3 regions of the Nocardia sp. CA-136227 genome follow, and region 2 is predicted to be linked to each of the others. Evidence: riboswitches for the same ligand, from Rfam matches in the RefSeq annotation. Region 2 holds a riboswitch; each other region holds the start of a gene.
The links. A riboswitch is a leader RNA that binds a small molecule or an ion and turns the genes downstream of it on or off. The one in region 2 is predicted to bind magnesium.

Region 1: it holds a riboswitch for magnesium, as region 2 does, so the genes downstream of both, ACQP06_RS13625 (hypothetical protein) here and ACQP06_RS17265 (MgtC/SapB family protein) in region 2, are expected to answer to the same signal.
Region 3: it holds a riboswitch for magnesium, as region 2 does, so the genes downstream of both, ACQP06_RS27175 (ABC transporter permease) here and ACQP06_RS17265 (MgtC/SapB family protein) in region 2, are expected to answer to the same signal.

Annotation. Positions count from the first base shown of each region.
Region 1 is NZ_CP192081.1:2,985,053-2,995,734, forward strand. Features, by position in the region: gene ACQP06_RS13615 (ABC transporter ATP-binding protein) at 1-446, opposite strand, end outside; gene ACQP06_RS13620 (ABC transporter permease) at 473-2,230, opposite strand; gene ACQP06_RS13625 (hypothetical protein) at 2,267-3,040, opposite strand; M-box (ykoK) riboswitch at 3,405-3,574, opposite strand; gene ACQP06_RS13630 (hypothetical protein) at 3,737-4,237, shown strand; gene ACQP06_RS13635 (hypothetical protein) at 4,679-5,641, shown strand; gene ACQP06_RS13640 (VOC family protein) at 5,791-6,189, opposite strand; gene ACQP06_RS13645 (helix-turn-helix transcriptional regulator) at 6,293-7,306, shown strand; gene ACQP06_RS13650 (GNAT family N-acetyltransferase) at 7,571-8,146, shown strand; gene ACQP06_RS13655 (hypothetical protein) at 8,376-8,627, shown strand; gene ACQP06_RS13660 (LppP/LprE family lipoprotein) at 8,777-9,493, shown strand; gene ACQP06_RS13665 (Imm52 family immunity protein) at 9,563-10,291, opposite strand; gene ACQP06_RS13670 (hypothetical protein) at 10,596-10,682, shown strand, end outside.
Region 2 is NZ_CP192081.1:3,759,634-3,770,315, forward strand. Features, by position in the region: gene ACQP06_RS17230 (DHA2 family efflux MFS transporter permease subunit) at 1-1,418, shown strand, start outside; gene mraY (phospho-N-acetylmuramoyl-pentapeptide-transferase) at 1,477-2,562, opposite strand; gene ACQP06_RS17240 (helix-turn-helix transcriptional regulator) at 2,645-3,484, shown strand; gene ACQP06_RS17245 (TetR family transcriptional regulator) at 3,519-4,130, opposite strand; gene ACQP06_RS17250 (aldo/keto reductase) at 4,229-5,182, shown strand; gene ACQP06_RS17255 (SDR family NAD(P)-dependent oxidoreductase) at 5,304-6,068, shown strand; gene ACQP06_RS17260 (FAD-dependent monooxygenase) at 6,179-7,720, opposite strand; gene ACQP06_RS17265 (MgtC/SapB family protein) at 7,931-8,644, opposite strand; M-box (ykoK) riboswitch at 8,865-9,038, opposite strand; gene ACQP06_RS17270 (TetR/AcrR family transcriptional regulator) at 9,132-9,752, opposite strand; gene ACQP06_RS17275 (hypothetical protein) at 9,810-10,208, opposite strand.
Region 3 is NZ_CP192081.1:5,866,586-5,877,267, forward strand. Features, by position in the region: gene ACQP06_RS27135 (AMP-binding protein) at 1-1,501, shown strand, start outside; gene ACQP06_RS27140 (hypothetical protein) at 1,554-1,745, shown strand; gene ACQP06_RS27145 (AraC family transcriptional regulator ligand-binding domain-containing protein) at 1,814-2,728, shown strand; gene ACQP06_RS27150 (AraC family transcriptional regulator ligand-binding domain-containing protein) at 2,778-3,704, shown strand; gene ACQP06_RS27155 (AraC family transcriptional regulator ligand-binding domain-containing protein) at 3,750-4,724, shown strand; gene ACQP06_RS27160 (hypothetical protein) at 4,904-5,095, shown strand; gene ACQP06_RS27165 (DUF3558 family protein) at 5,114-5,626, opposite strand; gene ACQP06_RS27170 (DUF3558 family protein) at 5,626-6,138, opposite strand; M-box (ykoK) riboswitch at 6,217-6,386, shown strand; gene ACQP06_RS27175 (ABC transporter permease) at 6,611-8,368, shown strand; gene ACQP06_RS27180 (DNA polymerase domain-containing protein) at 8,423-9,385, opposite strand; gene ACQP06_RS27185 (LuxR C-terminal-related transcriptional regulator) at 9,732-10,682, shown strand, end outside.

The DNA.
Region 1 (10,682 bases), 770 kb from region 2:
GCGAATCCCACTCGTTGGCGCATGCCGCCGGAAAGCTCCTTGGGATAGGCGTTCTCGAAGCCGTCCAGGCCGATCATGTCGATGGCGTCGGTTACCCGCTCGGCGCGCTCCCAGGCCGAAATACCTTGGGCGCGAAGGCCGAGTTCGACGTTCTGCCGCACGGTCAGCCACGGCATCAACGCGAAGGTCTGGAACACCATGGCGGTATCGGCATTCGGCTCGGTGATCTCGGTCTGCCGGATGCGCGCGGACCCCGCGGAAGGGAGCATCAGGCCCGCGATGATCCGCAGCAGCGTGGACTTTCCGGAGCCGGATTTGCCCAGCAGCGCGACGATTTCGCCCTCGCGCAGCTCGAGGCAGACATCCGAGAGCACCGGTAGCTGCTCGCCGGAGGGGTTGGTGAAGTTCTTGGTGACACGATCGACGGTGATGATGGGGGTCGACACGGCGTGTCCTCCTTTCGAAAAGTGTTTCAGCTCAGCGAGAATCGCTGCTCGGCGGTGCGCTGCAGGCGTCGCCAGAGCAGGCGGTTGATGGCCACCGTGACCACGCTCATCACCACGGTGCCGAGCAGCACCTTCGCGAAGACGTCGTCGGTGGTGGCATTGGTGATGTACGCGCCCAGGCCGTATGCCTCCATGTGCGTGTTCCCGGCCTCCACGACCTCGCCGACCAGCGTGGCGTTCCACGCGCCGCCGAACGCGGTGATCGCACCGACCAAGTATCCGGGCGCGATCGCGGGCAGTATCAACGACTTCCAGCGCTGCACACCGTGCACTCCGAGATCGTCCATGGCCTCACGCAGGTCCGTCGGGATCTGCCCGGCCGCGGCGATCACGTTGAAGAGCACGTACCACTGCGCGCCCAGCGCCATCAGGGCGATGCCGCCGATATTCAGTGAGATGCCGGTGTAGGTGAGCGCCGCGATGACGAAGATGAACAAGAACTGGGCCGGGAAACTGGCCAGCACCTGCACCACCGGCTGAGCGAACCGGCAAATCCGCGGATTCATCCCGATCCACACGCCGACCGGAACCCACACGATGGTGGAGACCACCAGCAGCACTGTCACGCGGCCGAGACTGGCCAGCCCCATCAGCGAGGTCGGCCCGAATTCGGCCAGGCCCACTGTTCTTTCGAAGTAGGAGGCGAGTGCCCAGGTGCCCCAGGCGAGCGCGGCGAAGAGCAGTCCGAAGAAGAACACATCACCGATGCGGCTGCCCGCGCGGTCGTCGTAGGCGGAGCGGGTGCTGCGCCCGAAGACGCGCATGAGGCGATCGACTCGCTCGCCGACCGGCCGTAGCACCCGAGCCAGCCGGCCCGGGACCGTGCTACGCCGCAGCAGGTCGAGCACCAGACTCCGTGGGGCCTGCGCACTTTCGGTGTGCTCCACCCGGAATCGCTCCGACCACGCCGTGAGTGGCCGCCAGAACGCCACGTTCACCAAGACGATGGTGAGCACCATGACCAGCGCACCCACTATGAGGTTGCCGACCTGGGCCTCGGAGGTGGCCGCCGCGATGAAGCTACCCATGCCGGGCAGCGCCTCGTCCCGGCCGGATACCGTGATGACCTCCGAGGCCGCGAGCATGAACCACGCGCCGCCGAAGCTCATCATGCCGTTCCAGATCATCGGCACCATGGCCGTCGGCACCTCCAGCTGCCACAGCCGCTGCCAGCGGGTGAGCCGCATCATGCGGGCCGCGTCATCCAGCTCCCGGGGCATATTGCGCAACGCCTGGTAATAGGCGAAGGTCATGTTCCAGGCCTGCGCGGTGAAGATGGCGAAGATACACGCCGCCTCCGCGCCCAGATACGAGCCGTCGAACAGGCCCACGAACGCGGTGACCGTGATCGAGACCAGCGCCAGCACCGGTACCGACTGCAGCACGTCGAGCGCCGGGATGAACACCTTCTCGGCCCGCCGCGAGCGCGCCGCCCACTGGCCCACGATCAGTGTGAAGAGGATGGACGCCACCAGGCCGATGAACATGCGCAGCGTGGTGCGGGCCGCGTAATAGGGCAGGTTCGCGGGATCCGTTGATGCGGTCTCGGTTCCGGTATCCGGCGTCCAGGGCACCGACATGTCCCGAAACAGCCGCAGCACCAGCAGGATCAGCAGCACGCCCGCGCCGATGATCAGGTAGTCCACCGCTCGGAGCCGGCCGCGTGCCCGCGGTATCTCGGGAGTCGTCTTGGGGCGGTCCGGAATTGCCAATTCAAGAGTCATAGCTGTTCACCTCGCTCCGAGGGGCTTCGTCGCAACTCAGTTGGTCGATTCGGCGGCGACCGCGGGCGGTGCGGTCATGACGTTGAAGGCGTGCACGGCCGAGGCCAGCACCGCCGGTACGCCGACGAGCAGGTTGAAAACCACGACGCCGATCCCGGCCCCGGCCACCGCGCCCTCCAGACAGCCGGTGATGGCGCCGGGAATCGCCAACGTGCCCAACGTCAATGCGCCGACCGCGAGACCCTGGCCCGCGCCCAGCAGGACGCAGCCCAGCGGCGCGCCGATGACGGCACCCAGCAGCGTGCCCACCGCCAGGGCCACGGTGAGCTCGTTGTTGACGTTCTGGAAGACGGTATTCATCCGATCCTCGAAGCTGTCGGGATCGGCAATCTGCTGTGCCGCAGGGTCTTCGGCTTGTGCCTCCGCGACGGCGTGCAGCTCCGCGGCGATTCGTCGTTCCTCGGCGCTGACCGGTCGGGCCCGATCCGGGTTCGGGGTGAGGGTGGCGCTGTCGCCGTCGATGCGGGCGTCGATCGGGTACGTCGTGTCCTGCTTGGTGATGGTCAGCGGGATCGCCCCCACCACCACGCCCTGCGGATCGAGGATCTGCAGCTGGTCGGTGGTGGTTCGGAACGTGCCGAGGTCGGTGTGCAGCACCACCGATCGGTCCACGATCCGGGCGTCGCCGGATACGGCCTGAACGTTCACAGCGTCGGCGAGCCGGACGTCCGGTCCGGGTGCCGTGGCCGAAGCGGCGGCCGGGGCGACCAGTCCGGCGGCGGTCAGCGCCGCGGTGGCGAATGCAAGCAAGCGAATTCTCATCGGGATGTTTCCCCTCGGGATACCGCTGCCCGCATCGGTTTCCGGGCAGCATCGAATACCGTCGAGCACGGTGGTGCCGACGGGTCGGATATGCGAATCTCCGAATTCATTCGTGAAATGTGCACGCGAATAATCCGGTGCCGCGTAGGCGGCATCGTGATATCGGAGAATTATGTGCGTCGAGATATCGACGCGGTGTTGGTGTGCTGGCTAGCGGCCCGGACCGAGGTGGAGGGGCCGGCCCGGAGATCCCGGGTCATCATCGGGTGCCATCTTGCTACCCGACCTCCTCACTGGTAGAACGCGATTCGTCAACGCACGCGGGGAGGTCGCCCGGAACTCTCGGGGCGGACGCACACCCCTCTCGTCAGAGTTTTGGCACTGCACGACGTGTTCCGAATCGGAAAGCCACTTTGGATTACCCCTTGATCCGGAGAAATCTGTCCTAACCTTGGGCGTCTCTCGACGTCGTCAGATCAGTGGCCTATGTTCGTGCAGGAGCCTCGCCTATCGAGGTGCAACAGGGAACCTAGTTAAAGACTCGCTAAAAGTCAAAGCCGCTATTCGCATATCGGCGAGCCCTGTGTCACATCGGCGCGCCGGACCGTCGATCGGACATTTCAGATGTGTCGGCGACGCTGGTCGGCGTGGTGAGATCCCTGTTCGAGCGGGAGGACCGCGTCCATGGCCGCGCCATCCATGGCCGCACCACCTCCGACTGGATCGACACCGCGGTCGACACCGGCGGCCAAGCCGGCGCGGCTGACCACCAAACAACCCGTCCTGACCGTGCCGATCCGGCGCGGGCTGAACGTACGTACCGCGCAGACCGAACCGGCCAGTGCGCCCAGCAGCCGGAACCTGGTGCGGTACAGAACGTCCTCAACTGCCGAATGCCGAGTGGCGTATACCCGTGAGGCGGTATATTGCGAAGCGCAACTGTTTCACATCAAGTATCGGGGAATACTCATGCGTCGTACCCTTGCCCTCGTCGTGCTCACCGCCGCGGTCCTCACCGCCGGAACGGGTTTGGCCGCAGCCGAATCGCCGTCGACCGGTTCGGCCTCGGGTTCGGCCGGGACTGTCGCCACTGTTCTCTGCGCGGTGGTCAAGATCTCGGCCTGCTCGATCTCGGTTCCTGAAAACAACCTGCCGGTCTCGACGCCCGAGAACACAGTGCGGTAAATGACGCCAGCGGAAGGATCGCCGATTGCTCAGTCCGGCGGTGGTGGGGTGGGCACCGGATCGAGCGGCCGACTGATGCACTGAAATCCGCATTCCCCGCTGATCGAACCGGCCAACGCGGGGCGTTGGCGACTGGAATCTGTTGCGGCGCAGAACTTCCGCCCATGCCGATGGTGGACGGTTAGAGCCGTTGTCAGCTGCCTAGCGGGCGGCGAGACCGGCTGCGACCCGAACGGCCTGCCTTCGTTGTGCCGCCTGCGACATCGGGCGAGCGCCATTGGTGAGGCTATTGGCCGGCGCTGGGCGTATCTGAATTGCCGCCGATCCTGCTTGTACCCGCGATGTCCTCCGAACAGGTTGGGGCTCCGCGACTTCGGAGTCACCATGATTTCTCCACACTTTGTCACCGGATCGCGCACAACTGGCCGATATAGTGGCCGCGTGTCTGCTCGTGGTACATCGTGGAATCGCTTGAACCGTCTCGCGTACCTATTGCAGGTCATTGCTGTCGGCGCCCTGGCTGTAGCGTGGCTGGCGATCGGGCTCGGACTGTTCTCGAGGTCGGGAGTAGATCTCGAAGCGGGTGACCGATTCGCCGCCAACCCCACGGTCTATTGGCCGTACCTGTTTGTGATCAGCCCGCTGCTGTTCGTCACTGGCCTTTTCGGGCTGTTGCCATACCCGTTCGCTCCTGGCGGCACCATCGCGGGTGGAATTGTTGCCAGTTTTTTCGCTCAATGGGTGGGAACCGAGCTGTACTTGTCCGACCTCAAGCCAGAGCTACCCGGACGCCTCGAAACGAGCTTCGGTGCTGCGTGTTTCGCAGTTGCCGTAGCGTTCACGGCAGCGATCGTGCACGTGTACAGCACCCGATCCGGTCGGACGCGTGTCGCTTCGATTCGAGGCGGAGCAGGGCTGGTAATTGCCATTCTCGTCAGTGCCTGGGTCACGATTCCGCCCCTGATGGCGGGCAGTGGCGCCCCGTCCGGTGTCCTGGCTGGGCTCGTCGCCGATGCCTACTGCGGCAGGAAAGTGTCGGACTGGATGGACGAGGGACAGGCGGCGATCTATACGGGCGACGGGACACAGTGGTTGCCGGTGAAGGCTGCGCCGGACAACAGGTTCGGGGTCCTGGTCACTCTGCGTGACGGCATGGGCAGCGTCGAAACCACCCCGCCGACCGCGATTTCCTTCCGAGACGAGCTGCCATTCAGTTCGGGTCCGCCGGCAACCGAATTGCGTCTGCATCAGTCTGGTGCAGGCAACCGGTCCGCGTTTACTCGTCTGCGTGATCCGAAGTGTGAGTCCGGCAGTAACCGGGTGGTTTCGGCGAACTATTACTATGAGGAATACGGCGGAACGAACAACTCTTCGATTCAGGGCAAGGTATTTCGTAGCAGGTAACACGCTGACAAGTGTGTTGACAGCCGTCGCTGATCCGGATGCCCGCATAGCGCGCACCATGTCGAGCAGCCGTGGTCGTCCCGAAGATCAACGGCCCGAGGTGAACTCGGGCCGTTTCAGTGCCCTCTTAAGTAGCCGATGAGCGGATATCAACCGGCGAACTTCGCGGCGGCTTGCGCGGTGACCGGGGTGAAGAGGTTGATCAGGTTGCCGTCGGGATCGCGAAACAGCAACGACCGGTTCCCCCACGGCATCGTCGTGGGCTCGTTGACGAAATCCTCGACCGTGTCTCGCAACCGCCGGTAATCGGCATCGACGTCGGGGACCAGGAATTCGATGATCGCCGTGTGATTGTCGGCTGGGTGCGCGCTGCCCGCGGCGAACAGCGCCACGGTGCGGGTGCTTCCGATCGCGAGGGTGCCGGCGGGTGTGACGATTTCGGCGAAATCCGGTGTAGCCCAGTTCGCTTCGACGCCGGTCACGTGGTGATAGAAGCTGACCAGCCGCTGGATGTCGTCAGTGATCAGGCGGATCGAGACGAGCTTCATTGTGTGCTCCTGCTGTCGGATGAGGCGGAGGTTCCGCCGCCGCACGCCACGGTAGAGCCGATACCGGACAGTTTCCGCCCGGTATGGATGCGAGAATTTTCCGATGACGCGCCCCACCGCCCGAGTGCTGGCCCTGCTCGAGCTGTTGCAGACCGGCGGTACTCATACCGTCGGCGAACTCGCCGGACGGCTCGGCGTCGATGAACGCACCGTCAGGCGATACGTCACGCATCTCACCGACCTGGATATCCCGGTCCGGTCGGTGCGGGGCCGCTACGGGGGATACCGGCTCGCTCCCGGATACCGAATGCCACCGCTGATGCTGACCGACGACGAGGCGGTGGCCGTGTTACTCGGGCTCCTCACCAGCCGCGGCGCCGACCGGCCGACAGCGGCCACCCGCGCAGCCGACAGCGCGACGGCCAAACTCCGCCGCGTCCTCCCCCCACGTCTGACGGCCCGGCTGGACGCACTGATCAACACCGTCGAATTCACCGCCGACACGGGCCCGGAAGTGGCTGTCGAGACCGCCGTGCTGCTCCGGCTCGCCGAAGCCACCCGCGAGCACCGACCGGTCGCAATCGGGTACACCGACCGAAACGGGCGGTCCAGCCAACGGACCGTGCACCCCTACGGGCTCGTCGACCACTCCGGCCGGTGGTATCTGACAGGGATGGACAGCAACAGCGACGAACTACGCCAGTTCCGGCTGGACCGCATCACCGCGGTGAGCACACAGCCCGGAACGTTCGCTCCGCCCCCCGAATTCGAGCCGGCCGCTCATCTGCTGTCCGCATTGGCCGACGCGCCCTATCGGCACGAGGTATCGGTCCGAGTCCAGGGCACACTCACCCAGGTCCGCTCGCTGCTCCCCGCGACGATCGCGACCGTGCATGAGATCGACCCGCAACCCGCTGACACCAACCCGTGGGTCCGGATCCGAATCCGCGCCGAACAACTCGACTGGATTCCCGCCGTGCTCGCCGGCTTGAACCGCCCGTTCATCATCGAGCACCCCGACACACTCAACGACGCCGTACGCGCCCTGGCCAGCCGACTCACCGCGGCCGCCGACGGCCGACACCAAACCACAGGTAGCAGCCCGGACGCTCGGTAATGCCGCACACCGCGCTGACCGAACCGGCCAGCGCCGACGCCAATGGGCGGAACCTGGTGCGGTGCAGACCGTCCGCTACTGCGTCCGATACCAACCCGAACGGTTGCCCTTGACGTCCCGCGCCAGCGCGACCCGGGCATCAATACACGGCTCCGCACCGGGGCCCGAAGCACAACGGGCCCGCGGTCATCGCGGTGTGCCGAACGCACTATCCTGCCGAATGCAGTGCCATTCCAGTTCTGTGGTGGGTCTACCGTCTGAGGCATGCCGATGATCACTCCGCCGCCGGGTGGGCTTGCCGATAATGTTGTGGCATTGCGCCTTTGGATCGCATCGGATTTCGAGCAACGGTTTGCGGGGTTTCGAGATCCGTGCTGTATGGCGTTTTCCTGGCCCTTGGTCGAAGCCTTCACTGAGGATCATCTGCGGGCGCGGTTCATCGATGAGGAAGCTGAGCGTGTGCGCGGGGAAGCCATCAGTTTCGCGATCGTCGATACGAGTGATTCCAATCGTGTCTGGGGTGGCGCTTCGATCTATGACGTCGATTGGAACGCGGGGCGCGCGGCGGTCGGATATTGGGTCGCTGTGCCCGCCCGGGGGCACGGTGTGGCGAGCCGGTCGGTGCGGCTACTTGCCCGATGGGCTTTCGCTGATCTGGCGGTGATGCGACTGGAATTGACCTGCGCGCCAGATAATCGGGCCTCCCAGCGCGTCGCTGAGCGGTGTGGTTTCGTGCGGGAGGGCGTGTTGCGGTCACATATGCCCTTTCAAGGTCGACGACGCGACACGGTGGTATTCAGCCTGCTTCCCGGCGAGTTGGGAGAAGTCGTGGGCCAGTGATCCAGTCTTCATGCCGACCTTCATCGGTCGTTGTTTGCCTGTCCCGGCCCCTGCCATCGAACGCACTACTTTGCCGCCTACCGCGCTGACCGACCCGGCCAGCGCGGGCGCCGGCGGCCCGAACCTGGTGCGGGTACAGAATGTCCTCAACTGCCGAATTGAGCGTGGTTAGACACGGTGACTGGGTTCGCGGGCACGATCCGCCAGCTGATTAGGGGTATTGGGCATTATGTTCGAGGCGAGCGGGATACAGCTAGCTGGCTTGATCGTGGCTCTCATCTCAGAGGGATTCGCGATCGCCGCGGGGGTCTACGCCTTCCTCGAACAGCACTACCGAGACTCGGCGGATCGAATCAGGATGACGCAGTTTGGTGTCGTCCTCCTCGCAGCCACCGCGGCCGCGCGACGGGACAGCACCCAGGCCACGCCGGCCCTGTACGGGGGCGTCACGGGTATCGCCGGGGAGCTGTCGCCACGCTGACGGGCTGGTCGAATTGCCTTCGCGCCCCGAATTTTTGGGGCATCCCGCCAGAAAGCGCTCCGATAACGCCGCCCCGATCTGGCCCGATGACCAGTTTGTCCTTCCATTTGGATGGAAGTCGGGGATGACGTGTCGATGCGAGGAGAAATATGAAGGCCAGATCTGTGCTGTTCGCCGTGTTCGCCACCACCCTGGTGGCGGCCGCGAGCGGATGCTCCGGCAACTCGTCGACCCCGGCGGCGACAGCGAGCACGACAGTGGCCGCATCCCAGGCGACGACCGTAGCGGCGCAAGGCAACCAGCCGGCTCCGCCGCCTGCCCAGGCCCCGGACAGCCAGGGTGGCAATCCAGCTGCGGGCGAAGCCAATTCGCCGCAGGCCGCACCTGCCACCAGTGTTGCGACCGACACGCCGCAGTCCACGATCGTCCCGGTGACCACCAGTTCGGCACCCAACGGCAGTGGCCACGGAATGTGCTTCGACCCCAATTCCGGGCTCGCCAATTCGGCGATCAAGAGTCTCGCCCCGGCCGGGAACGGCACATGGGGCAATCCGTACGCGAGCGAAGACCCGATTTCGGCGGGCTGCGATGGCGTACTGACATGGATGACGGTGGAATCGGGCAATATTCACCCGTACACCCATGTCCTGTTCTTCACCAACGGCACCTACCTGGGTACCGCGACGTCCAAGCCCTACGGCTACACCGAGGTCATCGGAAAGACCGCGAATACCGTCTCGGTGCAGTACAAGTGGGCGAAATCCGATGACGCCCTGTGCTGCCCGACCGGCGGCCCCAGCGTGGTGACCTTCACCCTCTCGGGTGGCAAGGTGGTGGCGAAGGGGCAGTTCCCGCCGAGCAATTGAGTGTCAGGCCGATGCTCGGGGCGGGTGGACCCATCCCGAGCATCGGCGGGGTGAGAGCGGGCGCGGGTGTCAGAACGTGGCGCGGTCGAACGGGATCGGGAGCTTCTCCAAGGCCCCGGCGGCGCGCAGTCGGGTGTTCGCTTCGAGGATCGTCTCGATGGCCGGGTACTGCGTGCCGTCCCAGGTGAGGTCGATGACCAGTCCATCGTGTGCGGTGCGGACGTAGCGCGCAGGCAGCGCTGCGGGTGCGAGGGCCGCTCGGCGAGCGGAGAGGAAGACCGCACGCCCGCAGCGGGGGTCGCTGTTGGCCAGGTCGAACCGTTCGGCCACGGCGCGGTACTGATGCCTGTCGTAGACCTGTCCGGCGTCGATCTCCCAATGCTCCGCGAGCAGACGCAGGATCCGCGGAGCGCGCCGGATCACCCGCGTGGTCTCGTCGATCTCGCGTGACCGGAAGGCGAGTACGACGGAGTTCACCGTGTAGCGCGAGGTACTGCCCGCGTGAACCGCCATGGACACGTTCGCGGTACCCGGGTTCTGCGCCCACAGCGATGTCGTATACCCGAAGACGTCAAGGTCGGGACCGGTATTCGTGCGCTCGATGTAGTCCGCCAGCGCGGGGACCGAGGGCTCCAGTACGGGATCGGACGGGCGATCAGTGCCGGCCTCGTGCCATCGCTCGAACGTCGAGCCATCGATGTCCTCGAGCCCGCGCAGCGTGGCATACCAGCGTTCCGCGATGCCCGGCACGGATTCCTCGCGCGGACCCCAGAACCCGTTGACTACGACGTCCAGCAAGACACGCACTCCTTCACCCACGGTCGGCCGCCCCGTGCGGCGCCGCCGCCACCATAAGCCGCGGGCCCGACAGCCTGACTGAATCGACGGTCGTAAACCGCAGGCGCTGAGGGCTTCTCGATCGCAAGGTCAGTTCGGATGTCCGCACCACGTTCCCCGGGAGACTCGACGTAGCTCCAGCCGGCGTGGAGGCAGTGCGCTGGTCTGTAGTGCCGACCACAGAAGTAGGGGCAGAAGACTTGAAACTCTGATGCTTCAGACATGCGTAGGGTGGCACCGACATCACGAAATTTGAGGAGCGCCCATGAAAGCCGCTGCCCGCCAACGCATTCTCGCCGCTGCGGCCGGATGCCTGATCACCGCCGCAGCCGCCGGAACCGCTGGCGCCGCG
Region 2 (10,682 bases):
ACGTCACGGTCGTGACCGTCGCCATCCCCACCTTCCAGCACGACTTCAACACGACCTACGCCATCGCCGCCTGGTCCATGACCGGCTACACCCTCGCGCTGGCCACCGTCATCCCCCTCACCGGCTGGGCCGCCGACCGATTCGGCACCAAACGCCTCTACATGATGGCGCTGGTGTTCTTCGTGATCGGCTCGGTGCTGTGCTCGACGGCCTGGAACATCGAGTCCCTCATCGCCTTCCGCGTCATTCAGGGTCTCGGCGGCGGCATGCTCATGCCGCTGGGTATGACGATCATGACCCACGCCGCGGGCCCCACCCGCATCGGCCGCGTCATGGCCGTGCTCGGCGTGCCCATGCTGCTGGGCCCCATCGGCGGCCCCATCCTGGGCGGCTGGCTCATCGACTCCTTCAGCTGGCACTGGATCTTCCTGATCAACCTGCCCATCGGCATCATCGCCCTGGTGCTGGCCTACACGATCTTCCCGCGCGACAATCCCGAACCGTCGCAGAGCTTCGACTTCCTGGGCATGCTGCTCGCCTCGCCCGGTCTGGCCGCCTTCCTGTTCGGTGTGTCCTCCATCCCCGGTGAAGGCACGATCAAGTCGGCCAAGGTGCTCATCCCCGCCATCGTCGGCGCGGGTTTGCTGATCGCGTTCGTCTTCCACGCGCTGCGCACCGAACACCCGCTCATCGACCTGCGGCTGTTCAAGAACAAATCGCTGCGCTACGCGGTCATGACCATGACCCTGTTCGCCATGGCGTTCTTCGGCTCCGGTCTGCTGCTGCCCTCGTATCTGCAGCAGGTGCGCGGTGAATCCACCCTGGCCGCCGGTCTGCTCATCGCACCGCAAGGCTTGGGTGCGATGCTGACCATGCCGATCGCCGGCCGCCTGGTCGACAAGATCGGGCCCGGCAAGATCGTGCTCACCGGCATCTCGATCATGACGCTGTCGATGGCCGCGCTGACCCAGGTCAAGGCCGACACCCCCTACCCGATGCTGTGCGGGGTGCTGTTCATCATGGGTCTGGGCATGGGCTGCACCATGATGCCGACCATGACCGCCGCCATCCAGACCCTCACCCACGGTGAGGTCGCGCGGGGTTCCACCCTGATGAACATCGTCAACCAGACGGCCGGATCCATCGGCACCGCAACCATTTCCGTGGTGTTGACCACCCTGCTCAACCACCGGCCCGAAGCCAAGATGGCCATCGGATCGCACTACGATCCGCGCATCTCCCAGCAGGTTCCGCCGCAGGTCCTCGCCGACGGCTTCGATCAAGCCGCCCAGGCGTTCGCCCACACCTTCGTGGTGGCCACCGTGCTGCTGCTGGCGACGCTGATCCCGGCGTTCTTCCTGCCGCGCACCAAACCGGCGACCCCGGCCGCGGCCGACGCACCCGCGGTCGTGCACTGAGCTGACACCGTCGAAAGCCCACCCGGAAACCCTTGTCCCGGGTGGGCTTTCGCGTTTCTCAGCGCCGCGGCCCCGACGAGGCCAGGTGCTCGGCGTAGAAGAACAGCAGCCCCGTCGCCGCCGAAATCGCCGCCAGCAGCCAGAACCGGATGATCACCGTGGTCTCCGGCCAGCCGGTCAGCTCGAAATGATGATGGAACGGGGCCATCTTGAACACCCGGGTGCGGGTGGTGCGGAACATGACGATCTGCAAGGCCACCGACGCGATCTCGGCCACGAACAACGCGCCGACCGCGACCATCAGCAGTTCGGTGCGCGTGGTGATCGACAACCCGGCCAGCAGTCCGCCCAACGCCAGCGACCCCGTGTCGCCCATGAAGATCTTCGCCGGAGCCGCGTTCCACCACAGGAATCCCACGCACGCCGCCGCGCCCGCCGCGCACACCACCGACAGATCCAGCGGATCACGCACCGTGTAGCAGCCCGGCACCGCCCTGGTCGCGCACGCGTGCGCATACTGCCAGAACGTGATCAGCACATACGAACCCAGCGCCAACCCCACCGAACCGGCCGCCAAACCATCCAGACCGTCGGTGATATTGACCGCGTTCGACCACGCCACCACGATGATGCACGCCACCAGCAGAAACCCCGCCACCGCCAGCGACACCGTGGAAATGTCGCGCACGATCGAGATCTGCTTGCTGCCCGGCGTCAGCCCCGACCCGCCGCGGAACCGCAACGCCAGCACCCCGAACACCACCGCCGCGCACAACTGCCCGACCATCTTGCCCGACGCCGTCAACCCCAGCGAGCGCCGCTGCGACAACTTGATCGCGTCATCGGCGAACCCCACCGCCCCCAACGCCGTCGCCAACCCCAGCACCAGCAGCCCCGACGCCGACGCGCCCCGCCCGTCGAAATGCCGCCCCACCAGCGACGCCGCCCCGTACCCGCACCAGATCGCGACCAGGATCGCCAACCCGCCCATGGTCGGGGTGCCCCGCTTGGACAGATGACTCGACGGGCCGTCCGAGCGGATCGCCTGCCCCCACCGCTGCCGCGTGAACAGCCGAATCAGCAACGGCGTCACCGTGATCGACACCACCAGCGCCACCAGCGCCGCCACCAGAATCTGCCGCATCGCACCCCCTCGAAACCCGAAATCCGGTCACATGCTAACCGCCGCCGGAACGAAAGGGGCCCCGTGATTGTTAGCGTGAGATATGACCACCCCGGGTGCGCGCCGCGACCAACTGCGAGAGTTCCTGCGCGACAGACGCGCCCGCATCACCCCCGACCAGGTCGGACTCCCCACCGCCGGCCGCCGCCGCACCCCCGGCCTGCGCCGCGAAGAACTCGCCCTCCTCGCCGGAGTCGGCGTCTCCTGGTACACCTGGCTCGAACAGGGCCGCGACATCACCGTCTCCACTGACGTCCTCGACGCCATCGCCGCCGCCCTGCTCCTCGATGACACCGAACGCGCCCACCTCTATGTCCTTTCCGGCCTCAACCCGCCCTGCCGCGGCGGCGACACCGGCAGCGACATCACCCCCGAAACCCGCAACCTGCTCGACGCCTGGGGAACCCGCCCCGCCGTCCTGCGCAACCGCTACTGGACCGTCCTGGCCTACAACGATGCCGCCCGCGCCGTCTTCGGCTACGACGGCCCCGGCCACAACTGCCTCAACACCTACTTCACCAACCCCCGCTACCTGGCCATGACCGACCACTGGCAGCAGGCCGCCCCCGCCGTCGTCGCCGCCTACCGCGCCGACACCGCCCCCTGCCCCGACGACCCCGGCTTCGACGCCATCATCACCGACCTGGCCCACCGCAGCCCCGAATTCGCGGCTTTGTGGTCCCGCCACGACGTCGGCACCCCCACCCAAGCAGTCAACGCCCTCCAACACCCCGAAGTAGGCGAACTCCACTTCGACACCACCACATTGACCTTCGCCGACCGCCCCGGCCAACACATGGTCCTCTACAACCCCCGCCCGAGCACCGGCACCGCCGAAGCCCTCGACCACCTCCACCGCCTCCGCCTGGCACCACCCGCGTGACGGGCATGTCGACTGGCGCGCCCTGGATGAACGTCTAGGGGTCCGGGCGGTCGTCTGTGGTGGAACGGGTTGCGGGGAAAAGTCTTTCGACAGCGGTCACGATGGCCGCGCGGCGCGCGAGGGCGAACTCCGACGGCGTACCGGTGGCGGCGGAGTTGTCCAGGCCCGGCTGGTCGGCCCAGGCCATGGCGAGTTGATTGACGAACATCAGGATGTCGAGCGGATCCCAGGACGGATCGAGGTGTCCATCCTGCTGGGCGCGGCGGATCTGCGCGGTCTTGCGGATCACCGTGTCGCGGGTGGCGTCGTCGGGATCGGTGCCGGCGAATTCGAGTTGGCCCCAGCGCATCAGGCGCAGGTTCTCGCGGTGGGCGGTGAAGTAGTCGTGGATCCGGCCCGCGTAGCCCGGTAGGTCGGTCGGGTCCAGGCGGGTGGCCTCGGCGACGGCGTCGAGTTCCTGAGCGGCGATGAAGCGGTAGAGCTCTTCTTTGCTGCGGAAGTACGCGTAGACGCGTTCCTTGCTGGTCTTGGCCGCTTTTGCGATGCGGTCGACCCGTGCGCCGGCGATCCCGTACCGCGCGAATTCGCTCTTGCCCGCTTCGAGGATGCGGTCGCGGGTCGAGTCGGCGCGGGAAGGGCTGGTCATGTCCCTGATCCTAGCAAACCGAACTGTTTGGTTTGACGGGTGTGGCGACCGCGTGTAGCGTCAAACCAAACAGTTCGGTTTGACTCGGTGAGGTACGTATGGAGCGCAGAAAACTCGGCACGCAGGGCTTGACCGCCTCGGCGATGGGCTACGGATCGATGGGCACGGTCTTCGCCTACGGCCCGACCGACGACGAGCGGTCGGTCACCGCGATTCGGCGAGCACACGAGCTCGGCGTCGACTTCTTCGACACCGCCGAGATGTACGGGTGGGGTGAGGGGGAGAGGCTGCTGGGCCGCGCCCTGGCCCCGGTGCGCGACGAGGTGGTGATCGCCACCAAATTCGGGTTCACTCGCGAGTTCGGCACCGATTCGCGCCCCGAGCACATCCGCGAGGTCGTGGAGAACAGTCTGCGCAACCTCGCCGTGGACAGCATCGATCTGCTGTATCAGCACCGCGTGGACCCGGCGGTCCCGATCGAGGACGTCGTGGGCGCCATGGCCGAGCTCGTCGCGGCGGGCAAGGTGAAATACCTCGGACTGTCCGAGGCCGGGCCCGAACAGATCCGCAAAGCCCATGCGGTGCACCCGATCTCAGCGTTGCAGACCGAGTACTCGATCTTCGCCCGCGACGCCGAACCGCTGTTCGGGCTGCTCGAGGAACTCGGCATCGGATTCGTCGCCTATTCCCCGCTCGCCCGCGGCTTCCTCACCGGCGCCGTGCAACCGATCGACGACTACGACCCCACCGACTTCCGCCGCCGACTGCCCTGGTGGAGCCCGGAGCACTACGCCGCCAACATCGACATCGTCGAGCAGCTCACCCAGCTCGCGAAATCCCACGGCGCCACCGTGTCCCAGCTGGCGCTGGCCTGGCTCCTGGCGCAGAAGGACTACATCGTCCCGATCCCCGGCTCCCGCAATCCGGACCGCGTCACCGACAACATCGCGGCCGCGGACCTCATCCTCAGCGCCGCGGACCTCGCTCGAATCACCGACATCGCACCCACCGGCGGACACGGAGGCCGCGGCACACCCTCACCCTGGCTCTGACTCACTCGCTGTTGGCGCGTCGGGGCCATCCAGCAGGAGCGCAGCCACGTGAAGGTGGTGGTGTCACACCCACGATAAGCACGCACTGTTTGCCCACTGCGTCGCCCGGCACGCTGAAGGCATGACGCACAACGGGTCCCGCTTCGAGAACAAGATCGCACTCATCACCGGGGGTAGTAGTGGCATGGGGCTGGCCACGGCGCAGCGCCTCATTGCCGAAGGTGCGGAGGTGATCGTCACTGGGCGGGACAAGAGCCGGCTCGACGCAGCTGTCGCTGAGCTGGGGGAGCGTGCCATCGCCGTGCCTGGCGATGTGACCGACAGCGAGGATCTTGCTGCGCTGGCCCGTACTGCCACAGAGCGGTTCGGGCGGCTGGATGTGGCGTTCGTGAATGCGGGGGTTGGGGCGTTTCAGTCGTTCACCGACGTCACTCCCGATGAGTTCGATCGGATTGTGGCGCTCAACTTCAAGTCGGTGTTCTTCACCATCCAGCACGTGCTGCCGTTGATGTCGGCGGGTGGTGCGATCGTCATCAATGCCTCGTTCGCCACCTATCGGGGTGCGCCTGGTACCGCTCTCTATACCGCCACCAAGGCCGCGATCGATTCGCTGGCGCGTACGCTCGCGGCGGAGTTGGCGCCCAAGGGGATTCGGGTGAATTCCATCAGCCCCGGCTACACCGATACCCCGGCCTTCCGTGCCGAGACCACGCCGGAGACCCAAGCTGAGGCGGCTTCGCGGGTGGCGCTCGCGCGCATCGGCACTTCCGACGATGTGGCCGCCGCGGTCGCGTTCCTGGCCTCCGCCGACGCCTCCTACATCACCGGCCAGGATCTACTCGTCGACGGCGGACTCACCTCTGTCATCCCCTCGGCCATGGTCTGAACCTGGCCCGGTGGCCGGAACCTGGTGTGGTGCAGAGCATCCGCTATTGCTGAGATCGCCGCTGCGGCGGCTGCGATGCGGTGTTCAGCATCGCAGCCGCCGATTCTGGATTACTGAACGGCCGCCGTCAGCGGTGCACCGAACCAAACTCCGAGTGCTTCGCGCAGCGATGCCGCCGCAGATTCGGCGGGTTCCTCGATGGGCGCGGCCCAGGCGATATGGCCGTCCGGGCGGATGAGCAGCGCGGCGTCGGGCCGCTCCTCCGTTGTGGCGGTGTGGATTTCGACGCGGTCCTGCCAGGCTTCGGCGATCTCCCGAAGCTCCGGGCGCTCAGCGAGGATCAGCAGAATCGGCCGGGCGGTGCGCATGAGCACGGCGACGCTGCTCTCGCCCTGCTCGGTGTGCAGCACGAGATCGGGCGCGAAAGCGCCGATCAGGGCGTGCCGGTCGGATCCGGACTGGGGGTACCGGGTGCAGTTGCCCGCGATCAGGTCACCCACCCGCCGCAACGCCGGCTCGTCGGTGGTCAGTTCCTGGAACAACTGCCGCAGGCCTTCGGACGCGGCATCCTGCCCACGCCGCAACGCCACCTGCGCCCGAGCCTGCATGCGGGTGCGCGCACCGGCCGCGTGCCGCTCCTCGTGGTAGGTGTCCAGCAGACCTTCCGGCGCCCAGCCATTGATCTCGGCGCCCAGCTTCCACGCCAGGTTCACCGTGTCGAGCATGCCCGCATTGAGCGCGACACCGGTGGATGGGAACAGATGCGCGGCGTCACCGGCTACCATGATCCGCCCGGCCCGGTACTGTTCGGCCTGCCGATCCTTGAAGGTGAAGCGCGACAACCGCTTCGCGTCCCTCATCGGAATCTCCGCACCCAGCACCCGGCGAATGCTGTCCTGCAGTTCGTCCAGGGTCATCGGTACATCGTCGTCGTATTCCGCGGTCTCGTCCTCGGTGGTCGACAGGTGCAGCGCTCCGTCCGGCGTGCTCGCGAAGGCCAGCTGACCGTTCTCGGTCCGGGTGAATCCCGCTGCGACCCGCCCGAATCCGGGCACCTCGAGGTCGCCGTTCTCGTACACGGTCACGCCGTCGCCCACCGACACCTGAGCCAGCCGCACGACCTCCGGATAAGTGGTGCCGGAGAAAACGATTCCCGCCATCTCGCGAATACGGCTGCGCCCACCATCGCAAGCGACCAGATACCGCGCCGTCACCGTGTACGCCCCGTCCGGCCCGGTCACCTCCGCGGTCACCGTCTCATCGTCCTGCCGCACCACGTCCACCCGATGCCCACGCCGGATCTCCGCCCGCAATTCGCCGGCGCGTTCAGCGAGCAGTCGTTCGATCTCCATCTGTGCCATCGGCAGCACCTTCATCGGCGCTTCCGCCATCCGCGTGAAGTCCATGTGCATCCCGCCGAACGGCAACCGCAACGGCGGATACGGATCGGCGCTGGCGGCCTCGAACCGATCCAGCAATCCGCGATACCGCAGCAAATCCAGAATCCGGCCACCGATCCCACTGGCCTTCGGCACATCCCAGAGTTGCGGATGCCGCTCCAGCACCAGCGGCCGTACTCCGGCCAGGCGCAGTTCACCGGCCAGCATCAGCCCGGTCGGGCCGGCGCCGACGATGATCACATCGGTGTCCATGACTCGCAATCCACACTCCTGTTTTCCGCGGTTGATCGACTACGAGCAGCGATTCTGCGGCATGCCCCCGGCCTTGCGGCAAGCCCCCGGGTGCGCTATATGTTGGAAGGGGAAAGAGAACCTCCGGTTTCTGGTTTGGCCCGATGGGTGCCGAACCTCCTGTACGACAAGATGAATCCCGCGTCGGGACACTGTCGAATTCGATTGAGCTCACTGCTCGGCTTCCACCGGCCGCGGCACCGTGCGCCAGCCGACGCTGGTCACCGACGGCTCCAGACTCAGACGGCTCACCGCGGACTCCATCTGGCGATCGTCGCGACGATCGCCGGTGAGCTCGGCCCGCACCTGCACCCGCCCCGGGGACGTGTCATGACTGGAGATGGACACCAGCCGGAAGTCGGTGCGCGTCAACGACTGCACCAGCAACGCCCGCACCTGTGCCTCGTGCGCGTCGTCGGTGTCGGCGTGGAAGGCGTACAGAGCGTCCTGCGCGTCGGTGCCGTCGGCGAGCGGACGATCCACCGACCGGGCGACCGTGCGCAGCGCGGTATTGACCACCACCACCGCGACCGTGCCCGCCGCGGCCGTCGAGTACATGCCCGCACCCGCCAGCGCGCCGACCGCGGCCGAACACCACAGCGTGGCAGCGGTATTGAGGCCGCGGATATTGAACCCGTCGCGCAGGATCACGCCCGCGCCCAGGAAGCCGATACCCGAAACAATCTGCGCCGCAACGCGAGTCGGGTCGGCGGTGGCGCCGTTGAAGCCGTGCGCGGACAGCAGCACGAACAGGGTCGCACCGGCGGCGACCAGTGCGTTGGTGCGCAGCCCGGCCATGCGAGCCCGGAACTGGCGCTCGAATCCGATGATCGCGCCCAACCCGACACCGGTGGCCAGGCGGAGCAGCATTTCCCAGGTGGTCATCTCGATCTCCCAGCGGATGACGGCGCACTCGAAGTCGGACGCTACCGGGTGTGCGGCAGCGGCCGGAGGATTAATGGAGTGTCGCCTGGTGAACGATTGGCTAACGGAACTCGGTCCGGTCCATCGGGCACGACCACCACCTCCTCGACACACAGGCGCAGCGCGACCACCAGGTCGCGTACATGCCGGGGGAGTGGGACCGGCGGGGAATCGCCGGCACGGGTACCACCCCTCGTAAGACCTTCAGCACTCCACGGCGTAACCCGCCACCAGGGCGGGAGCCGGTCGGGGCATCCCCTTAGCTCGGGGAAGCCTGTCCTGATCCGGGGCGTCTCTCGACGTTCGGGATCGCCGGCCTGTATCCGTGAAGGAGCCTCAGCTAACGACGGCACCTTGCGTCAGCGAGTAAACACCTCCGCGCCGCGCCTCGCAACCCGATGTGACCGCGGTCGCCCGCATCCACGCCGCAACCGGGCCGGTGGGAGAGTCAGCGATACATGCCGCGATAGGCGTCGATGGTCGCCACCAGATGGTCCACGATCTGATCGCGCGTGGCGCGCAGCGTGCCATTGAGCCACGCCGAGAACATGCCCGCATTACCGCTGGCCATGGTGACCGCGGCCAGCCGCCGCCGCACCGGATCGTCGATGTGGGCGAACAGGTGATCCTGGATCAGGCGGGTGAACGCGGGCATCACCGCGATCGTGGTCTGCCCCAGCCCCGTCGACGAATACGGCTCCACCAGGAACAGCCGTGACTTGCGCGGATCCTGCAGCACCTTGTCCACCAGCGCTTCCGACAGCGCGCGATCCCGATCGCGATCATCGGCGACCGCGAACGCCGTCATCGGATCCAGGAACTCGTCGGCGATCTGGCGATACAGCACGTCGAGCAGTTCGTCGCGGCTGGCGAAGGATTCGTAGAAGTAGCGGTCGGTCAGCGTGGCGCGCCGGCACACCGCGCGCATGGTGACCGCGCCCGCCCCGGATTCGCCGATCAGGTCCAGTGCGGCCTCGAGCAGCGCGGTGCGGCGCGCCTCACGGCGTTCGGTGAGGGTCGTTCCGCCCCAGATGCGGGGCTCCTCGGCGGGAGGCTGCTCGGTCTGCACCGGGTCAAGAGTAATGCCCGGGCCCGGGTGTGAGCGCACACCCGGCCCCGGACCGGCTCACTTGGTGACCACGCACGCGCTGCCGAGGTTGATGCCGGTGCCGACCGTGACCACCGCCCACTGCGAGCCGTTGTAGGTCCAGGCCTGCACGTAATGGGTGCCCGTGGAGGTCGGCGTCCAGCTCGAGGTGGCGGTGCCGCCGCTACCCAGGCTGAACTGCTGCGGACTGAACGTCGCCGAGGCGCTGTCGTAGAGCCACACGTACTCGTTGGGGCTGCCGTTGACGGTGACCGTGTAGGCGCAGTTGGTGCCGTAGCCGCCGCCGATGCTGGTACCGGTCGCGATGGTCACGCTGCTGACGTAGGCCGACGCGTCGGGCGCGGCGAGCACGAGCGCCGCGGCCGCGGCGCTACAGGTGGCGAACACGGACACGGCCGAGGTGCGTGAGCGGATCATTGTCGATCATCTCCCCAGATGAACGGGATGAATGAGAAAACTGCGACGCCATTGGCGCATAGAGGCAAGTGTCCGGGTTCAGCACCCCCGACATGCGCGTATCGGGACTACTCGGTGCGAACCGGTAACCCCGCCAACGCAATTCGCGATCTCCGGCAATCAGTCGGCTGTCCAGGATCGAGGCCGAAAGGCGGGGGTTCCCCTAACAATCCCCTAATTCGCTTGCTCGCAGCGCAATTCAGCTACTACATCGCTAACGTTCCGATTGTCCGAATCGCCCGGGTGACGAAGCGCAGACACCCACCGGCGATCGGACACCGCGCGAGTCCTCTTCCCCGAGACTCGCCTCCCGCGTCCCCGCCGCGCAGCGGGCGCCGCGAACCCCGGCGTCGCCGGGCCGACCCCGATCCCGGCCCGGCGACGCCGTCTCATAAGCGCCGATTCCGCCACAAGGACGACGCGAATGCCGAGACG
Region 3 (10,682 bases), 2.1 Mb from region 2:
GGTCGGCTTCGCAGAGATGGCCGAGCGCTCGGACCGGGTGGCCACCTGGCTGGCCGGGCTGGGCGTGGCCAAGGGCGACCGGGTGATGCTCATGCTGGGCAATCAGGTCGAGCTGTGGGAGGCCATGCTGGCCGTGGCCAAACTGGGCGCGGTCATCATGCCGACCACCGGCGCGCTGGGCCCGGCCGACCTGAGCGACCGGATCGAGCGGGCCGGAGCGCGTTTCGTCATCGCCAATCAGGGCGACGCGGGCAAGTTCGACGAGGTGCCCGGCGACTACACCCGAATCGTGGTCGGCGGGGCCGTCTCCGGCTGGCAGAACTACGCCGATGCCGCGGCGGTCGAGTCGGCCGGTCCGTTCCGGGCGGTCACCGAGGTGACCGATCCGCTGCTGGTGTACTTCACCTCCGGCACCACCAGCAAGCCGAAGATGGTGCAGCACTCCCAGATCAGCTACCCGGTCGGTCATTTGACCACCATGTACTGGATCGGCGTCCGGCCCGGCGACACGCACCTGGCCATCAGCGCGCCCGGCTGGGCCAAGCACGCCTGGAGCTGCTTCTTCACGCCGTGGCTGGCCGAGGCCACCGTCTTCGTCTACAACTACGCGCGTTTCGACGCCGCCGCCCTGCTCGCGCAGTTGCGGCGGGCCGAGGTGAACACGTTCTGCGCGCCGCCCACGGTGTGGCGCATGCTCATCCAGGCCGATCTGGGCGAGCGTCCGGCCGGGCTGCGCGAAATCCTCGGCGCGGGTGAACCATTGAACCCCGACGTCATCGCGCAGGTCGAGAAGGCGTGGGGCCTGACCATCCGCGACGGCTTCGGCCAGACCGAAACCACCCTGCAGGTGGGCAATACGCCCGGACAGCCGCTGGTGCCCGGCTCCATGGGCCGTCCCGCGCCGGGTGTGCCGGTGGCGCTGGTGGATCCGATCACCGGGCAGCTCGCCGACGAGGGCGAGATCTGCCTGGACCTGTCCGCGGGGCCGGTCAACCTGATGACCGGCTACCTCGGCGATCCCGAACGCAATGCCGCGGTCATGGCGAACGGGTACTACCACACCGGCGATGTCGCGGCCCGGGACGCGAACGGCTACATCACCTACATCGGCCGCACCGACGACGTGTTCAAATCCTCCGACTACAAGGTCTCGCCGTTCGAGTTGGAGAGCGTGCTCATCGAGCATCCGGCCGTGGTGGAGGCCGCCGTGGTCCCGCAACCGGACGACACGCGGCTTGCCGTGCCGAAGGCATACGTTTCGCTGGCGGCGGGATGGGAACCCAACGCCGAAACCGCCCGCGCCATCCTCGAATACGCCCGCGACCACCTGGCCCCCTACCTGCGTGTCCGCCGGGTGGAGTTCACCGAACTGCCGAAGACCATCTCCGGCAAGATCCGCCGCGTGGACCTGCGCCACCGCGAGGAACAGGCGCACGCGGAAGGCTTCACCATCCCCACCGAGTACCGCTACGAGGACGTACTGACCGACACCACCCGCTGAACCCGCTCCACCCCGACCACCCGCCCTGCCCCTGCGACAGATCGGAACACCCGTGTCCCACACCGTGGAATCCGCGACCGCCTACGTCATCGCCGCCCTGGAGGCCAAGGGAACCGCCTCCCGTGACGACTTCGACGTGTCCGGGATCGTCAGCGCCACCCACAACATCACGCAGACATGGGATTTCCGCGCGGTCGCCCGCGAGCGCTTCTGGGGCATCGCCGCCACCTTCATCAGAGCCTGACGAGCGGGCTGCCTCACAGTTCCGCGAATTCCGGGTTTCCGGCCCGGAATTGCCCTCACCATTGGCACGTGCACACCTCCGACTCCGTGTTGCTGCCCCGCTTCGTGTTGTCGCGCGCCCGCACCGCGGGCGTGGATCCGGCCCGCCTGGCGCGGGCCGCGGGCATTCCGGGCTGGCTGCTGGCCGACGATGCCGCGAGGGTGCCGAGCCACTACTTCCCCCGGTTGTGGGAGCTGCTCGAACGCGAGCTGGACAACCCCGACGCGACCCTGCGCGCCACCGGCAGCTACCGGCTGGGCGAGTTCGGGCTGATCGACTATCTGATCTCCACCGCGGACACCGTCGGGGCCGGCCTGACCGTGCTGGGCCCGTTCATCGGGTCCATCTCCACCAACTTCCGGATCGATCCCGGCGAGCAGACCGAGACCGAGTCGACCTTCGACGTGCACACCGTCAACGCCGAGGGCCGCGGCCGCGAGCTGTCGGTGCAGATGGCGCTGTCCTCCCTGGTCTCGCGCATGCGCCAGATGACCGGGCAGCCGATGGATCCGGTGAGCATCGAGTTCCGCGAGCGCGCGCCGCGGGATCTGGACGCGTTCACCGAGCAGTTCGGCACGGCCCGCCTGGAATTCGGCGCGCCGGTCGACCGCATCACCTACCGCAACACCGACTTCGAGCGGCCGCAGATCACCGCGGACCCCATGCTGGCTGCGGTGCTGCGCCGCCATGCCGCCACCATGCCGCCGCCGCCCCCGCGCGCCACCGAATGGCCCGACCGGGTGGCCACGGCGCTGGCCGAGGTGCTCGACGGCACCGACGCGCTGCTCGAACACGTCGCGCGGCGGCTCTACACCAGCCCCCGCACCCTCCAGCGCCGCCTCGCCGAATCCGGCACCACCTGGCGGCTGGAGGTGGACCGGGCCCGCAAGCGGCACTTCGAAGGCCCCGAACCTGAGACGCCGCCCCCGGACGACGCGCTATGACGCCCGGGATCGGCTGCGGTGCAGGATCTCCAGGCTCCGAGGTGGATGGGTGACCGGACCGGACAGCGTGCTGCTGGCGCGCTTCGTACTCACCCGGGCTCGGGCCGTGGGTGTGGATCCGGTGGCGTTGGCGCGGGCGGCGGGGATCGGGCCGAGCGCGCTGGACGCTTCGACGGGAAGTGTTCCGGGTCAGTGTTATCCCCGCTTGTGGGAGTTGTTCGAGCGCAGGGTGGATGTGCCGCACGTGGGACTGCGGGCGGCCGAACGACATGGAATGGGGGAACTGGGGATGATGGATTACCTGCTCGCGACCGCGCCGACGGTCGGTGAAGGCTTCCGGGCCGTAGGGGAATTCGGGTCGCGGCTGTCGGGCAGCCGGCGGGTGGCCGTGGTCGCCGAGACCGATCGGCAGGTCACGTTCGCGGCGGAGACGGCGGCGCGGGGCCGGGGCACGGAGGTCGCCGCACAGGCGAGTTTCGCCTTCCTCACCGGCCGGGCCCGGCTGGCCACGCGGGCGCGGATCACGCCGGTGGCGGTCACCCTGCGGGAACGCGCGCCCCGACGGCACGGTCCCTACCGGGAGTTCTTCGGCACGGCGGCAGTGGATTTCGGGGCCGAGGTCGACAGCCTGACGCTGCGCCGCACGGACCTCGACCGGCCTCAGCATTCCGCCGATCCGGGCCTGGCCGCCGTCCTACGGCGCGGCGCGGCGGTCGCCACCCTGTCCACGCCGCCCGCGCGGGCCTGGGTCGATCTGCTTGCGGCCGAACTCGATTCACTGAGCGATCCGGCCCCACCCGGTCCGGACAGCGACACCGCGGACTTCCGCGCGACGGTATCCCTCGACACCGTCTCACTATCCGATATCGCGCGACGGCTGGATACCAGCCCGCGCACCGTGCAGCGGCGGCTGGCCGCGGCCGGAACCAGTTGGAGTCGGGAGCTGGCGAACGCTCGCCGCCGGGCCACGTGGTGACGGTCGGCCGTGAACACTCGATCCGATTGTCACGACAGCATTCTCATGGCCCGGTTCGCGTTGCAGCGGGCGGCGCGGGCCGGACTCGACGCCGACCGGATCGCCCGGACGGCGGGCGTACCCGCCTGGCGCGAAGGCGGTGAGGGCACCCGGGTGTCGTCCCGGTACTGCCTGCGGGTGTGGGAGCTGATCGAGCGCGAGACCGGGGATCCCGATATCGCGCTGCGCGTGTCCGACGAGAGCACCACCGGCGAGTTCGGGCTGCTCGAATATCTGTTCCTGTCCGCGGCCACGCTCGGCGACGCGCTCGAGGCGTGCGTGCGCCATACCGGCAGTCTCAGCACGAGTTACGGCTTCCGCGTCGCGCGCCGCGACGAACAGGAGGTCTGCTACGAGGTGCGGTCGGCCATGGAGGACTGCCGGGGCCGGGAACTGTTGATACAGGCCACTTTCGCGCTGCTCGTGGGGCGGGCCCGCGCAGCCACCCGCAGCCCGGTGGTGCCGGCGCGGGTGAGTTTCCGGCAGTCCGCGCCCGCCGATCTCGCCACCTTCACCGAGCTGTTCGGTACCCGCGCAATCGATTTCGACGCCCCGGCGGATGCGCTGACGCTGCGGGCCGCGGATCTGGCGCTGCCGATGAAGTCGGCCGATCCGGAACTGACGGCGGTGCTGCTGACCTACGCGGCCACCCTGCCCGCCACCCCGGAGGTCGGGGTGACCTGGCTCGAGCAGCTCGGCGACGCCATCGATCTGGCTCTCGCCAATGGCGCGGCGACCCTGGAAGTGGTTGCGCGGCGGCTGCTGACATCGCCGAGATCACTCCAACGCCGGCTCGCCGAGGCCGGAACCACTTGGCGGCGTGAGGTGGATCACGCGCGTCGCCGCAGATTGCAACGCGCCGAACACCTTCCACGCGCCCAGCAGGCGGAACTCCTGGGATACGCGGATCCGGCGAGCCTGCGGCGGGCGGTGCAACGGTGGCGGGACCGGGCCGATCCGGGACCCGAAGACCCGTGTTGAGGAGCCGAAATCGCACCTACCGTACGGTATTCCGGCTACCTCACAGCAAGGTTGGCGTGTCCCGGACCGGTTTGGCGCTTTCGGAACTCCCGCGCGGGGCGGACGGAAATCAGACTGGTCGGAAACGCCAGGACACTGTCACGCGTTCCCCCGGACCGGTACTCGATTGGAGCTTCCTCGTGCCCCACACCGCAGAAACCGCCACCGCCTACGTCGTCACCGCCGTAGAGGCCAAGGGCACCGCCACCCGGCACGACTTCGATATCAAGTCCATCGTGAGCACCACCCACAGCCTCACCGAGAGCTGGGATTTCCACACCGTGGACCCGAACATGTTCTGGAACATCGTCGCCACGTTCCTCGAGCACTGAGGCCGGTTCCCGCGCGCGTCAGATGCCGTCGACCGAGAGCGTCGCGTTCATCAGATTCATGGCCGCCGCGCACGGATCGGGCCGCGCGGTGTGATCGCGGTTTCGCACCCACCAGGTGACGGTACCGGTGTCGGCCACCGTCACCGCGCAACCACCCGGGTCCGCCGGATCCCGCCAGTACATGCCGCCGAAGTTCCGCACCACGAGCCGCTCCACGCGGTATCCGAACCGGTCGGCGATCCGCACCTCCCGCGCGAGCGTGTCGTCCCGCAGCCAGGCATAGGTGATGTCGACCGCGCCGCCACCGGGATTCGTGGCGGTCCAGTCGCACACCGTGGGCTCGCTCTGCCGCCGCATCCCGGTGACGCCGATGGCGGCGGCCAGCTTCTGATCCTCCAGTGGGCCACAGCCCGCCAGCAGGTTCGGATCGGCCGCCGGGCGGGCGTCGGCCTGCCGATCGCTGTGCGAACACCCGGACAGGGCGGCGATCAGCAAGGCCGCCACCGTGATTCGCACCCCCGGGCGCGCCATCAGCCCTGTCCCGCCTGCGTCAGGGTGGCCGCGGCCAGCTGCTCGATGCCCTGGCAGGCGCGTGCGCTCGACCGTTCGGACCAGTCGATGAAGTCGGTGTCGCCGAATGCCACTGCGACCTCGCAGGATTGCGCGCCCCGCCATTCGATGCCCGGCTGCCCGGCGATCCGGACGGTGGCGGGACTGCCGGTGGTGACCTGGTCGCGGCGGTCCTGCAGCGAGCTGCCCCGGAACCAGTGGAAGGTGACGGCGTAGTCGCCGCCCGTGGCGGGCTGCCAGGCGCAGCCGATCGGATTGGCCGAAATCCGTTGCACACCGGCCGATCCCGTGGCATCGACCACCTCGGCGTCGGACACGCCGCCGCACAGGCCGATGGTGTCGGGAGACGGTGCGGCCGCCTTGGGCGCGGCCGTCGGGGTCGCCGCGGCCCGCTGGTCCGAGGAGTTCCCGCACCCCGCGACCGCGAGCCCGATCAAGGCGATCCCCACCGCCGCGCGCATCGCTCTCGTCACGCGGACCAGACTAGGCGAATCGGCCCGATCGTGCGCGGACACACTTTGACAATTCATCGGGGCCTTACTACGTTCGATAACGCACCTCGATAGGCGAGGCTCCTGCACGAACACAGGCCACTGATCTCACGACGTCGAGAGACGCCCAAGGTTAGGACAGATTTCCCCGGATTAAGGGGTAATCCAAAGTGGCTTTCCGATTCGGAACACGTCGTGCAGTGCCGAAGCTCTGACGAGAGGGGTGTGCGTCCTCCCCGGATTCCCCGGGTCGATCTCCCTCGTGTGCGCTGATGAATCCGCGTATGAGCTGTATGAGGAGGTGCCGGTCGGATGACAGCTGATGACGACCCCGGACCTCCTGTCGCGCACTCGTAATTCCCCGATATTCGGCGACGCCACCATCACCCTTTCGCGTGATTCGGCGTGCGCCTATTTCCGCGCGCCCTTTTTCGATTAGATGCGGATTCATCCAATGACGCTCCAGATCACCATTCCCAACCGTCCCGAAACAGGGCAGCCGATGCCGCGTCCGCGAAATCGGCTGCGCGCCGTCGACTTTCTGGTACTCGGCATGGCCGTGTTCCTGATCGCCGTGGCGCTGCGGCTGTTCCGCGATATGTCGGTGCCGTGGACGCCGGGCTCCGGACCGGAAGCGGTGTCGACCGATCCCCGGGAACTGCCGTACTACGCGGCGCGCACCACGCTGCGGATGTTCCTGGGGCTGGCGGCCTCGATCCTGTTCACGATGGTCGTCGGCCAGTGGGCAGCGCATTCGCGGCGGGCGGAGAAGGTGCTGGTCCCGATGGTGGACGTACTGCAATCGGTGCCGGTGCTGGCGCTGGTCTCCATCACGGTGACCGCGTTCGTGGCGCTGTTCCGCGGCTCCTTCCTGGGCGCGGAGGCGGTGTGCGTGTTCGCCATCTTCACCGCGATGGCCTGGAACATGACCTTCGCCTACTACCAGGCCGTGCGCACCCTGCCGCGGGAGCTCGACGACGCAGCCCGCATGCTGCGGCTCACCCGCTGGCAGCGGTTGTGGCAGCTGGAGGTGCCGGCCGCCATGGTGCCGTTGATCTGGAACGGGATGATGAGCTTCGGCGGCGCGTGGTTCATGCTCGCCGCGTCCGAGGTCATCACCGTGTCCGGGCGGGAAGAGGCGCTGCCGGGCATGGGCAGCTTCATCGCGGCGGCCACCTCGCAGGGGCAGATGTCGCGACTGCTGCTGGGCGCGCTGGTCATGGTGGCCACCATCGTCGTCGTGAACGTGCTGTTCTGGCGGCCGCTCACGGCGTGGTCGGAGCGGTTCCGGGTGGAGCACACCGAAAGCGCCGAAGTACCACGCAGTCTCGTGCTGGACCTGCTGCGGCGCAGCACCGTGCCCGGGCGGCTGGCTCGCGTGAGCCGACCGGTCGGCGAGGGGATCGATCGCGTCATGCGAGTCTTCGGGCGCAGCACCCGGTCCGCCTACGACGACCGTCCCGGCAGCCGGGCCGGGGACGTGGTCTTCTTCGCGCTGCTGCTGGCGGCGCTGGCCTGGGGCACCTGGACCCTGGCCGCCTACTTCGAAAGGACCGTCGGGCTGGCCGAATTCGGGCCCGCCACGCTCATGGGCCTGGCGAGTCTGAGCCGGGTGATCGTGCTGCTAGTGGTATCCACCGTGGTGTGGGTGCCGGTCGGGGTGTGGATCGGGCTGAACCCGCGCGTGTGCCGGTTCGCGCAGCCGGTGGTGCAGGTGCTGGCCAGTTTCCCAGCACAGTTCCTGTTCATCTTCGTGATCGCGGCGCTCACCTGGACCGGCGTCTCGCTGAATATCGGCGGCATCGTGCTGATGGCGCTGGGCGCGCAGTGGTACGTGCTGTTCAACGTGATCGCCGCGGCCGGGCAGATCCCGACCGATCTGCGTGAGGCCATGGACGATCTCGGCGTGCACGGGTGGCTGCGGTGGAAGTCGTTGATCCTGCCCGCGATCGCCCCCGGCTATGTGGTCGGCGCGATCACCGCGTTCGGCGGGGCCTGGAACGCCACGCTGGTCGGCGAGGTGGTCGAGGCGGGCGGCACCCATCTGGAGGCGTACGGGCTGGGCGCGTACATCACCAATGCCACCGCGACGGACCTGTTTCCGAAGGTGCTGCTGGGCACCGTGGTGATGAGCGTCGTCACCGTGACCATCAACCGGCTGGTGTGGCGGCGACTGCAGCGCCGGGCCGAACAGCGTTTCTCGTTGAGCTGAAACAGTTTTCGAAAGGAGGACAGTCATGTCCGCCCCCATCATCATAGGACTCGATCAGTCCGCGCGGCGGGCGCGGGCGCGGCGTTTGCCTTCGTGCATGGCCTGCACCCGCGCCACCGGGATGGTGTGGCCCTCGGCGATGAGATCCGCCGGGAGCGTTTGCGGTTCGGGCATGGCCTCGGCCCACGGATCGCGGTCGCCGAGGATGGCGGCGGCGGTGCGCACGGTGAAATCGCGCGGATCGATCTCCGGCAGGTCGGCCCAGCTGACCGGGAACGACACCGTCGCGCCCGGCCGCACCCGCGGGCTGTACACCGACACCACCGTCGCCCCGCCCGCCTGGGTGGAGTCCAGGAAAACCCTGCCGCCCCGGTCTTCTCGAATGAAGGCCGTGGTGGCCAGGTCCGGGTCGAGCCGTTCGGCGCGCGCCGCGATGGCCCGGGTGGCGGCCGCCGCGTCCTCGATATCGACCCCCGCCCGCACCGGCACGAAGATGTGCACCCCCTTGGACCCGCTGGTCTTCACCGCCCCCGCCAGCCCGTCGTCGGCCAGCGCCCGCCGGATCAGCTCGGCCGCGGCCACCGCCTGCGAGAACGGCTGTCCCGGTTCGGGATCGATATCCAGCACGAGATGGGTTGGCCCACCGGAATAGTCGACCAGGTCCTCCGCGAGCAGCAGTGTCACGTGGTACTCCACCGCCCGCTGGTTCCCGAACCACAACAGTGTCCGCACGTCATCGCACAAGGCGTACGACACTTCCCGTTTCGAGCTCCCCGCCCACAAGGTCTTCCGCCGCACCCACTCCGGCGTGTACTTCGGCAGGTTCTTCTGCATGAACGGCTCCTGCCCCGGCCGCACCCGCACCACCGACAACGGCCGCTCCCGCAGCGCCCCCACCATCCGCTCCCCCACCGCCTCGAGATAGTCGATCAGCTCCCCCTTGGTGGCCCCCGCCCCGTCGAACAGGGGACTGTCCAGACTGGAGAACTTCAGACCGGCCCGCGCGTCTTCGCCCATCGGCCCACCATGCGCCCCCACCGCACCCCCGTCAACCACCCCGGCCGTGTCCGCGGTCACCGGCGGCGGGAGACCGAACCTAACACCGTGCGGATTCACCGGCGAGAGCAACAATCTGTCACCCTCGCGACGGTCTGCGGAAGGAGGCTCGTTCACTAGGGTCGGAAGCACCAGGCAGCGTCGCCGACTGAATCACCGGTCTGGCCGCACGTCGTCCACCCGAGCTCCGACACAGGAACGGTGGAGAATGCCCGAATCCCGTCGCAGTCCCCTCCTGATCGGACGGGCATCACAGCTTGCCGACCTTCGCGAGCTCGTCTTCGACCAGCGAATCCGGTTGCTCACCGTGACCGGGGGCGCTGGTGTCGGCAAGAGCCGGCTGGCCACCACCGCTCTGCAGGACGCCGAGAGTCGGGTCGTATCGGTCGATTTGGCCGAGGTGAGCGGCGGCGAACAGGCTTGGCGGACTATCCTGGACGCACTGGGTGGCACCGCGGAGCCGCACACCACCCCGCTCGGACCGGACACGGTGGCGACGCGAATCGGCCCGGAACCACTGATCATGCTGGCCGACAATTGCGATCTCGTCACCCGCGATCTCGCGGCCGGACTGTCCTCCGTGCTGGCCCGGTGCCCGGGACTGACCGTGGTCGCGACCAGCCGCCACGCGCTCGACCTGTATCAAGAGGTGCTCTACCTGGTTCCGCCGCTGTCCGTCGTATCCGACGGGTCCGCGCTCAGTCCCGCCGCGCAGCTGTTGTCGAACTGCATCGAAACCCGGTTCCGCGACGCGGCGACCGCCGCGGACCGGTCACAGCTCGAGCAGATCGCGGCCGAATTGAATGGCGTTCCAGTGGGATTGGAGCTCGCCGCGACCTCTCTCGGCCGGCTCGGCGTCGAACGAACACTGGAGCGAATCCGCTCCGGGCAACCGCTGCCGCCGTCCCCCTTCGTCGATATCCCGGTGCGGCACCGCAGTATTCGCGCGTGCGTGACATGGGGGCTCAGCGATCTCGACGAGATGAGCCTCTTCGTGCTGCTGCACGTCGCCGCTTCCGAGGTCCTCACCGATCTGGAGGAGGTACTGCTGCTCAGCGGCGAGCGGGGTGATCCGATCGCTGGCAAGCTGGCCGAGCTGGTGGACCGCAGCCTGCTCGATCACTCGGTCGCCGAGAACGGTCACTACACCTATGCGATCTCGGGCTTCACCCGGTCGTTCTGCCGTCAGTTGCTGTACGCGGATCGGGTACTCGCGGAACGAATACGCTTCCGACGCGCCGAAGGGCTCCGCCTGCTG